Regions from separate parts of the Cupriavidus sp. 01L415 genome, predicted to be linked through region 2. Evidence: predicted binding sites of a transcription regulator. Region 2 holds the regulator's gene; the other holds the start of a gene.

Region 1 (4,368 bases), on a different contig from region 2:
CGTCAGGCCTTGCAGGTTGCCAGAGATAGCCGACTTGAGCTTGTCCGTGTCCACGGTCATCTTGCCGTAGTTCACGTTGCCGGTGCCGGTGTTCATGTTGAACGAGACGCCGATGTCGGACAGGTTGATCGTGCCGCCCTTGCCGTCGCTCAGCGGGGCATTCAGCATCGCGCGCAGGCGGGACTGGATCGAGCTCAGCGTATTGTCGCCATTGAGCGCCGCGCCGGATGACGGATCGCCCGGCTTGTTGGACGAGGTGTCGAACGCGGTCAGCTGTGCGGCGGTCGTCAGGACGTTGTTGTACGCCGTGACGAAAGCCTGCACAGCATTGACGATGGAATCGCTGTCGCGGTTGACCGTCAGCGAGGTCGTACCGGTCTTGGTGAGGCTCAGCGTCACACCCTGGGCGGCGTCGGTCACCGAGTTGGTCTGGCTGACGATGTCGATGCCGTTGATGGTCAGCGCGGCGTTCTGCGGGGCAACTTTCTGCTGCACGCCGCTTGCCTGCACGGCGCTGGCCGGGTCGAACGCCACGAGGGCGTTGACGTTGCTGTCGCTGGCGCTCACGCGCATGGTGCCCTGCGTGCCGGTGTTGTTCGAGGTCAGCACCAGGCGGTAGGGCGTGCCGCTGCCGTCGTTGATGATGCTGGCGGTCACGCCGATGTTGGCCTTGTTGATCGAATCGCGGATACCTTGCATCGAGGTATCGGAGCCGATCGTCACGGTCTTGGTGCTGGTGGCCGCGCCGCCGGTGGCGAGCTGGTCGCCGAAGTCGAAGGTGAGCGTGCCGCCACCGACCGCCGCCGTCTGGCTGGCCTGCTGGGTGGTGACCAGCGTCTGGGCAGCGGCCAGGCTGGTGACGTTGACGGTGTAGCTGCCCGGCACTGCGCTGCTGCTGGCCGTCGCCGAAAAGATGGTGCTGTCGCCCACGACGGGCTTGGTCGCGCTGAACGTCTTGGCATCCGCCAGGGCCTGGGCGGCCGTTTGATATGCCGCCAGCACGCTTTTCACCTGGCCGTACCCGGACAGCTTGGACTGGAAGCTCGTGGCCTGGTTGGTGATGGGCTGCAGGGCCGCTTCTTCGTTGGTTTGCAGGCTGGTGAGCAGCGACTGCAGATCCAGGCCGGAACCGACACCGACGTTCGAGATGCTTGCCATGTTATGTACCTTGTGTCTTCTTCAACGGGAGGCCGCGCTCAAACGGCGTGGCTGATGAACAAGCCTTGCAGCTTGTCGATCGCTTGGGCAAAGCGCATCACTTCCGCGCTCGGCATCTGGCGGATCAGTTCGCCGGTTTCCTTGTCGATCACCTTGGTGATGACGCGGTGGGTGTTTTCGTCGATTTCGAAGCGCAGCCCGATGGACGTGGTCTTGAGCACGTCGACCAGTTCCTGGACTGCTGCCGCCGTCCTGGCCGGAGAGTCATCGGGCGCGGAGCGGCCATCGGTGTCCGTGGCGGCCTGCGCCGGACGAACGGGCTCAACCGTGGCGGCCGGCGCGGCGGGTGCCGGGGCGGCGGTCACGGAATCGGCGGAGCTGCGGGCCGCCGGAAAGGAAACGAGGGTAGGGGATGCCATGGTCTGCTCCGTCCGGTAAGGCTGTGATTCTTGTCCGGTTGAAACGCTTTGCAGGCAGTGGTCTGCCTGCAAAACATTCCGGCAAAAAAGCCGGGCCTTGCGGCCCGGCCTTTTGCAGCGCGGTGATTAACGCAGCAGCGACAGCACGCCTTGCGTGGTCTGGTTCGCTTGCGACAGCACCGAGGTACCAGCTTGTTGCAGGATCTGCGCGCGGGTCATGTTCGACACTTCCGTTGCGTAGTCAGCGTCTTCGATGCGCGAACGCGAAGCCGACAGGTTGTTCACCGTCGTGCTCAGGTTGTTGATCGTCGACTCGAACCGGTTCTGCACAGCACCCAGCGACGAGCGCAGGTTGTCAACCGAAGCCAGTGCCGCATCCATCGTCTTCAGCGGGTTGGCGGTAGCCGTGTTCTGGAAGTCGGAAGCGGTCAGCGAAGCGTTGGCCAGTGCGAACGTTGCGGAAGCACCCGAGGTACCAGCGTTGGCCGTATCCACGGCGATGTAGAGCGTCGTGCTGGCGCCGGCGGCCGGAGCGGCAAAGCCCTTCGACTTCAGCGTTGCGACGTCGGCTGCAGACATCGTGCTGGTTTGCACTTCAACGAACCACTTGCCGTTGCTGTCGGCAACAACGTTGGTACCGTTGGTAACCGTTGCCGTGGCCAGGCCCAGTGCGCGTTGCAGGTCGGCGGTGGTCACTGCGTTCGAAGACGCGTTGGTGATGGTCGAACCCGTGCCGAAAGCAGCTTGTGCAGCAGCGGCGTTAACCGTTGCGGCGCCAGCTTGCGGGCCTGCCACGCTGAAGCCAGCAACACCCAGGGTGCTCGAGGTGATTTCCTTCAGGCCGATCGTGATGGTTTGGCTGTCGTTGGCGCCAACCTGGATCGACATGTTCTGGTCCTTGGCCAGAACCTTCACGCCGTTGAACTGGGTCTGGGCCGACACGCGGTCGATTTCAGCCAGGCGTTGCTTGATTTCGTCCTGGATCGACTTCAGGTCCGACGACGAGTTCGTGCCGTTGGCGGCTTGCACCGACAGTTCACGGACACGTTGCAGGTTGTTGTTGACTTCGGTCAGCGCGCCTTCAGTCGTCTGCGAGATCGAGATACCGTCGTTGGCGTTACGGGAAGCTTGCGACAGGCCACGGATGTTGGCGGTGAAGCGGTTGGCGATGGCCTGGCCGGCTGCATCGTCCTTTGCGCTGTTGATACGCAGGCCCGACGACAGACGCTGGATCGCGGTGTTCAGCGACGATTGCGACGTGTTCAGGTTGCTCTGCGTTTGCAGAGACAGAATGTTGGTATTGATGACTTGCGCCATGGTACGACTCCTATTTGCAATGTTGTAGGCATTCCGGCGGGTGCCGTAACGTTGGCTGCCTGCTTTGCAGGGCGTAGAGTGCCTCCGTTGCAAGGGTTATCGACAGGGCGGTAGGAGACTTTAGAGTGATCTTTGCTAGAGTTTCGAGGGGTGCGGCATCGTCCCCCGAGCGGTTGCGGCAGGCAGCCGGTTGCCTGGCGGCCATGCCGTGGCGGGTCAGCGGCGCTTGCGGGTGCGCGGTATATATAGACGCACGAAATCCGGTGACGCTTCCGCTTCCAGCAAGGTTGCGGCGGCTTCCGGCGCGTGCGCGGGCGTGACCACCGTGATGGCGCGCTTGTAAACCAGTGTGGGGGTGGGGTCCTCGGCATCCCTGCCAAGCAGGAGCATGTAATTGTCCGAGGCGACGACGATCCCGGTCAGCCGCGTGCCATTCGACAGGTGGACGATGACCGAATTGCGACTGGCGTTGTGGGCCGCGAATTGCAGATGCTGCAGTTTTCGGCTGGGTCTGGGGGCCTTGATTTCCTGCTTCACAACTTCTCCGGAAGAGCCCGCAAGGGTTCTGGCGGCTGACAACGGTCCGATGACCAGGCGCACAGATCGGCGTCGCACTAAAAGTGACGTACAACGCGGCCTGATCTTGGCGAGACATGAAACATTCGCTCTCGGAACCGGCGCAGAGGCTGGCCGTCTTGACTGCCGCGGACAGGTATCCCGGGAAATGGGATGGCGCTGCCCCGTTGGCGATCTCGCGCGGCGCTGCCAGGAGAGAAGGGGAATACTTCAGGCGGAAGAGTAACAAAGTTTTACAAGCGTTGACGAAGCCATGGCTTGTCCGGGCGTAGAGGATTTGCTCTATTTAATTTGTTGCTTACTGCAAAGTGATTGATGTAGCGCTTGGTCGCGAATGCCCATGAAGACGGGCGCCCGAATCACCACAAGCCGCGCCAGCTAAAGGTTTGCGGGAAGCGGTCGTTATTTGCCGACAAGGCTAAAAGTGATTTCAACCATCATTTTTAGCATTCGTGTGCTGTATCGTTTACACCCGCTATGAGGGCATTCCCTGATAGAAGCGCGATTTACACCTCATGTAAGCGGGTTTATATTCGGTGTTCGGACCGGCCACAACCGGTCTTTTTCAAAGCAGTCCTGAAAGCCTACGAGCACCCCGCGCGTGGGCTTCTTTTTTTTGAGCCCGCGTCATTTCGGTTGCGGTTTGTCACCGCAGAGGCCGTTACCGGCACAACCGGAGCGCACGGGGCAGATTAAAAGCCATCCGTTACTCCAGCAATTCGCCGAACTGCCGGCACTTTTCCCCTCAATTCGTTTTCCGCCTAAAGAAGCGTCTCCATCACGCCGATAGGGGGCCGTGCGACGCCCGGACCCGGGTGATGCCGCCGGCGCTTTACGAATGACATAGAACGAGGGAAGGTGCGCAGTGATGGGCTTGCGAAACATGAGTATCGGGACG
Region 2 (4,368 bases):
GCACTGGCTGGGCCATTGCATGGTCCGCATTCCCGAAGGCCAGGTGCGCACCGCCGCGCGGGGGCGCGCCAATGCCGCCGAGGGCGGCTCGGAAGCCTGCCTGGTGGTCTCCCGGCTGGTCGATCGCGACACCGGCGACATGCTGGCCGTGGACTACGTGCTGTGCGATACGGCCCTCGCCGGAGACGCCGCACAGGTGGCGCGCTGGAACAAGTGGACGCAGGACGCGGACGAGCAGTTCCGCACGCTGCGCCACGCCATCGGACACTTTGCGCAGGACGGCGAGGCCGATGCGGATGCCAGCGTGAGCGGCACCCTGGTGTCGGCGCAACTCGGCCTGACCGCGCTGCGGCTGCAACACACACCGACGCCGACGGCCTCCGCATTCCTGTCGCGCCTGGCCGGGCGCGCTTCGGCCCGCGTGAATGCGCCGGTGCCGGGCGCCGTGCTCAATGAAGGCATGGGCCGCCTGCTGGCGCTGCTGGACGTGCTGGAGAACTATCCGGGCCGCACCGTCGAGCCCGCCGCGATCCTCGACCACGCGATCGATGCCACCGATGCGCCGGAAGCGGCGATGCACGCGATGGCAGCGTTCGACGCGATGCCGCAAATGGCATCGGCAGGAGAGTAAGCCTTGAACCTGATGGGCTCCGATCAGGCCGAAAGCCTGCGCCGCATGCTGGCCCCGCGCGTCACCCGGCGTATCGCCGTGGTGGGCAGCGACCCCGGCGCCGGTGCCACCACGGTGGCGCTGGGGCTGGCCAACGCGTTGGCGCTGCAAGGCGAACGCGTGCTGCTGGCGGACGAAGACCGCCACGGCGCCCGCGCCACGCGGCTGGCCGGCGCGACGCCAACCGCGACGCTGGCCGATGTGCTCGCCGGGCGCATGCCGATGGAAGCCGCACTGGGTACGCGGCCGGCCAGCGGCGTCGCGGTGCTGCCGTCGGGCAACGTGCCGGCCAGCGCGAAGCTCGATGGCCAGTCGCTGCCCGGCATGCGCACCGTGCTGATCGACGCGCGCGCGGACGCCGAGGGCGCGCTGTCGCCGATGGCGGGCACGGCGCACAACATCGTGATCGTGATGCGGCCGGAGGCGGCATCGATCACGGCGGCGTATGCCTGCATCAAGCGGTTGCATCACCAGTTTGCCTGCCGGCACTTTCAGCTGATCGTCAATATGGCGGCCACGGAGGCGACGGTGACGGCGCTCGCGCGCAACCTGGCCCGCACGGCGAGCCAGTACCTGGGCGTGGAGGCGGGGCTGGTTGGTTATCTGCCGATCGATCCGCTGGTGATGCGGGCATTGCAGCTGGGCCGCTGCGTCGTGGAGGCGTATCCGGCCGCCGCGGCCACCGGCGCGCTGCGCCATGTTGCCAGCAGCATCGGCGCATGGCCGTTGCGGGAAGACGCGCAACCCCTGGGGGCGGCCGTGGCCGTTCCTGCATAAGCCAAGAACAAGAAGTCGACAAGACCCAGACACTCAGCCAGCCAGTCAGCCGGCATCGCATTGCCGGCACTGGCCCCGAAACAAAGCATTCACCGAGAATTCCACCATGTACACGATTCAGGGAAAGCTCGAACAGGCAGACGTGGTCAAGTCACACGCATCGCTGGTGCGACGGATTGCGTTGCAGCTGGCGGCCAAGCTGCCGGCCAGCGTCCAGATCGACGACCTGATCCAGGCCGGTATGATCGGCCTGCTGGACGCCGCCAAGCGCTATGAAGACAACCACGGCGCGCGGTTCGAGACCTACGCGAGCCAACGCATCCGCGGCGCGATGCTGGACGAGGTGCGCGCCAACGACTGGCAGTCCCGCAGCCTGCGCCAGTTCACGCGCAAGATCGAACGCACGCAGCGCGGCCTGGAGCAGAAGCTCGGGCGCACGCCGATCGATTCGGAGGTGGCCAAAGAGCTTGAGATGCCGCTCGACGAATACCAGGAGCTGCTCAACGAGGTGTACGGCTGCCAGCTGCTGCACTACGAGGACTTCGAGCGGTCCGGCGAGGAGGATTTCCTGGATCGCCATCTCGGCGCGACCGAGGATGCCAATCCGCTCACGGTGCTGATGGAATCGGGCATGCGTGAAGCGCTGATCCGCGCCATCGACAAGCTGCCGGAGCGGGAAAAGCTGGTGCTGTCGCTGTGCTACGACCAGGAGCTGAACTTGCGGGAAATCGGCGCGGTGCTGGAAGTGACCGAATCGCGCGTCTGCCAGATCCGCAGCCAGGCCATTACCCGTCTGCGCAACCAACTGCGCGGATTGCTGTGATGCGGGCGGTCCTGGCAATGGCGGCGGCCGCGGCGTGTGGGTGCGTGCCGGCCCTGGCGGGTGCGCAGGGTTTGACCCGGACCACGCTGGAGACCGGCGGCTCTCGCCACGCGTGGACCTCGTCCACAGCGGGGCCGATGATCGTGAACCGTGGCCAGCGGGCGGTGTCGCCGCCGATCCTGCCAGCCGGTACGGTGCAGCAATCGGAAGGCCTGATCACGTCGGTGCGCTGGCGCTACAGCTTCACGCGCACGCCGCCGATCGACCTGCAGGCGTATCTGTGCAACGCGGATCGCTGCGTGCTGTTGTCCGGGGCCGAAGGAAAAACCGACGCCTTCATGGGCGACGACGCCACCAAGGGCTTTGTGTTCGCGTTCCGCGTACAGGGGCAGGGCGGCATGACGCCCACGCTGCAGGGGCGGAGCAATGAAGTGACGGTGAGCTACCGGTAGGTGCGTTGCAAGGGCGCGATAAGCGCGCCCGACAACGCCGCGCTTCACCAGGGCAGCGAAGCGCCCCGGCCCCAGGAGGTTGCTTCAAAACGAAGCGAAGCGGTCCTGGCTAGACGCGCGGCCGCAGACAGTACAAGTGGTACGGCAAGGCCGCGCAACGACGCCAGGATCGTTTTGAAGCGACCTCTAAGCGTCGACGATGACTTCGAAACCGCCGAAGATCATCCGTTGTCCGTCGAATGGCATCGGGTCCATGCCTTCCTTCACCCGTGGGTCGGCCATCACCGCCTTCATGCCGGCATCGCGCGTTTCGCGCGAGGGCCAGAGGATCCACGCGAACACCACGGCTTCGTCATCCTTGCGTTGCACCGCCATGGTGAACGATGTGACCTTGCCTTCGGGCACGTCGTCGCCCCAGCACTCCACCACCTTCAGTGCGCCATGTTCCTTGAATACCACCGATGCCTTCAGGGCGAACTGGCGGTAGGTTTCCCGGTTGGCCGTGGGCACTGCGATAACGAATCCATCGATATAAGCCATTTGCGGAGCTCCCGTCGATCGAGTCTGGCCACCCTGAGATGGCATGACAGATGACAGCGCGACACATGGAGGCCGGCGCGCTGCACGCGTCTACCTACCATAGTGCATCGCGCTCCCGCATGACGGATGCGGCACGCGGGGCCGGCGGGCGAGTGGCGTCCACGGCATTGCTGCCCCCCAAAACAAAACGGCCGGCGCCACGCACAGTGCGTGACTCCGGCCGTCCTGCCATCCTGCGCCATCCGCCACCGGGGTGGCGGGGCGGATGGATGTTGCTGCCTTAGCCCTTCACGGATTCCAGCGCCTCGTTCAGCGTCTTGCTCGGACGCATCACCGCTTCCAGCTTGGCGACGTCCGGCATGTAGTAGCCGCCGATGTCAACGGGCTTGCCTTGCACATCCGACAGTTCGCCGACGATGGTCTTTTCCTTGTCGGTCAGCGTCTTGGCCAGCGGCGCGAAGGTCTTCGCCAGATCGGCGTCGTCCTTCTGCGCGGCCAGTTCCTGGGCCCAGTACATGGCCAGGTAGAACTGGCTGCCACGGTTGTCGAGCTGGCCGGTCTTCGGCGACGGGCTCTTGGCGTTGTCGAGCAGCTTGCCGGTGGCGGCGTCCAGCGTCTTGGCCAGGACCTTCGCCTTGATGTTGCCCGACTTGATGCCCAGCTCTTCGAGCGACACGGCCAGCGCCAGGAATTCACCGAGCGAGTCCCAGCGCAGGTGGTTCTCTTCCACCAACTGTGCCACGTGCTTCGGTGCCGAACCGCCGGCGCCGGTTTCGTACATGCCGCCACCGGCCATCAGCGGCACGATCGACAGCATCTTGGCGCTGGTGCCCAGTTCCATGATCGGGAACAGGTCGGTCAGGTAGTCGCGCAGAATGTTGCCGGTCACCGAGATGGTGTCCAGGCCGCGGATCACGCGCTCGAGCGTGTAGCGCATGGCGCGCACCTGCGACATGATCTGGATATCCAGGCCCTTGGTGTCGTAATCCTTCAGGTACGTCTCGACCTTCTTGATCAGCTCGGCTTCGTGCGGACGGTACGGGTCCAGCCAGAACACGGCCGGCATGCCCGAGTTGCGGGCGCGCGTGACGGCCAGCTTCACCCAG

The links. Region 2 encodes FliA, which starts transcription of late flagellar genes. Its sites were predicted from a motif close to CTAAAGTTTNNNNNNNNNNNGCCGNTA; they were not measured.
Region 1: a site for FliA is predicted at 2,992-3,018, ahead of AC1DOX_RS19705 (FliC/FljB family flagellin). Genes of this name have one in related genera too.

The regions. Positions count from the first base shown of each region.
Region 1 is NZ_JBFTSP010000014.1:59,918-64,285, reverse strand. It holds gene fliD (flagellar filament capping protein FliD) at 1-1,158, opposite strand, end outside; gene AC1DOX_RS19710 (flagellar protein FlaG) at 1,197-1,577, opposite strand; gene AC1DOX_RS19705 (FliC/FljB family flagellin) at 1,704-2,894, opposite strand; gene AC1DOX_RS19700 (RNA chaperone Hfq) at 3,111-3,431, opposite strand; gene AC1DOX_RS19695 (methyl-accepting chemotaxis protein) at 4,339-4,368, shown strand, end outside.
Region 2 is NZ_JBFTSP010000017.1:81,830-86,197, forward strand. It holds gene flhF (flagellar biosynthesis GTPase FlhF) at 1-631, shown strand, start outside; gene AC1DOX_RS21455 (MinD/ParA family ATP-binding protein) at 644-1,447, shown strand; gene AC1DOX_RS21460 (RNA polymerase sigma factor FliA) at 1,554-2,270, shown strand; gene AC1DOX_RS21465 (flagellar protein FlhE) at 2,270-2,722, shown strand; gene AC1DOX_RS21470 (DUF1428 domain-containing protein) at 2,909-3,262, opposite strand; gene AC1DOX_RS21475 (NADP-dependent isocitrate dehydrogenase) at 3,543-4,368, opposite strand, start outside.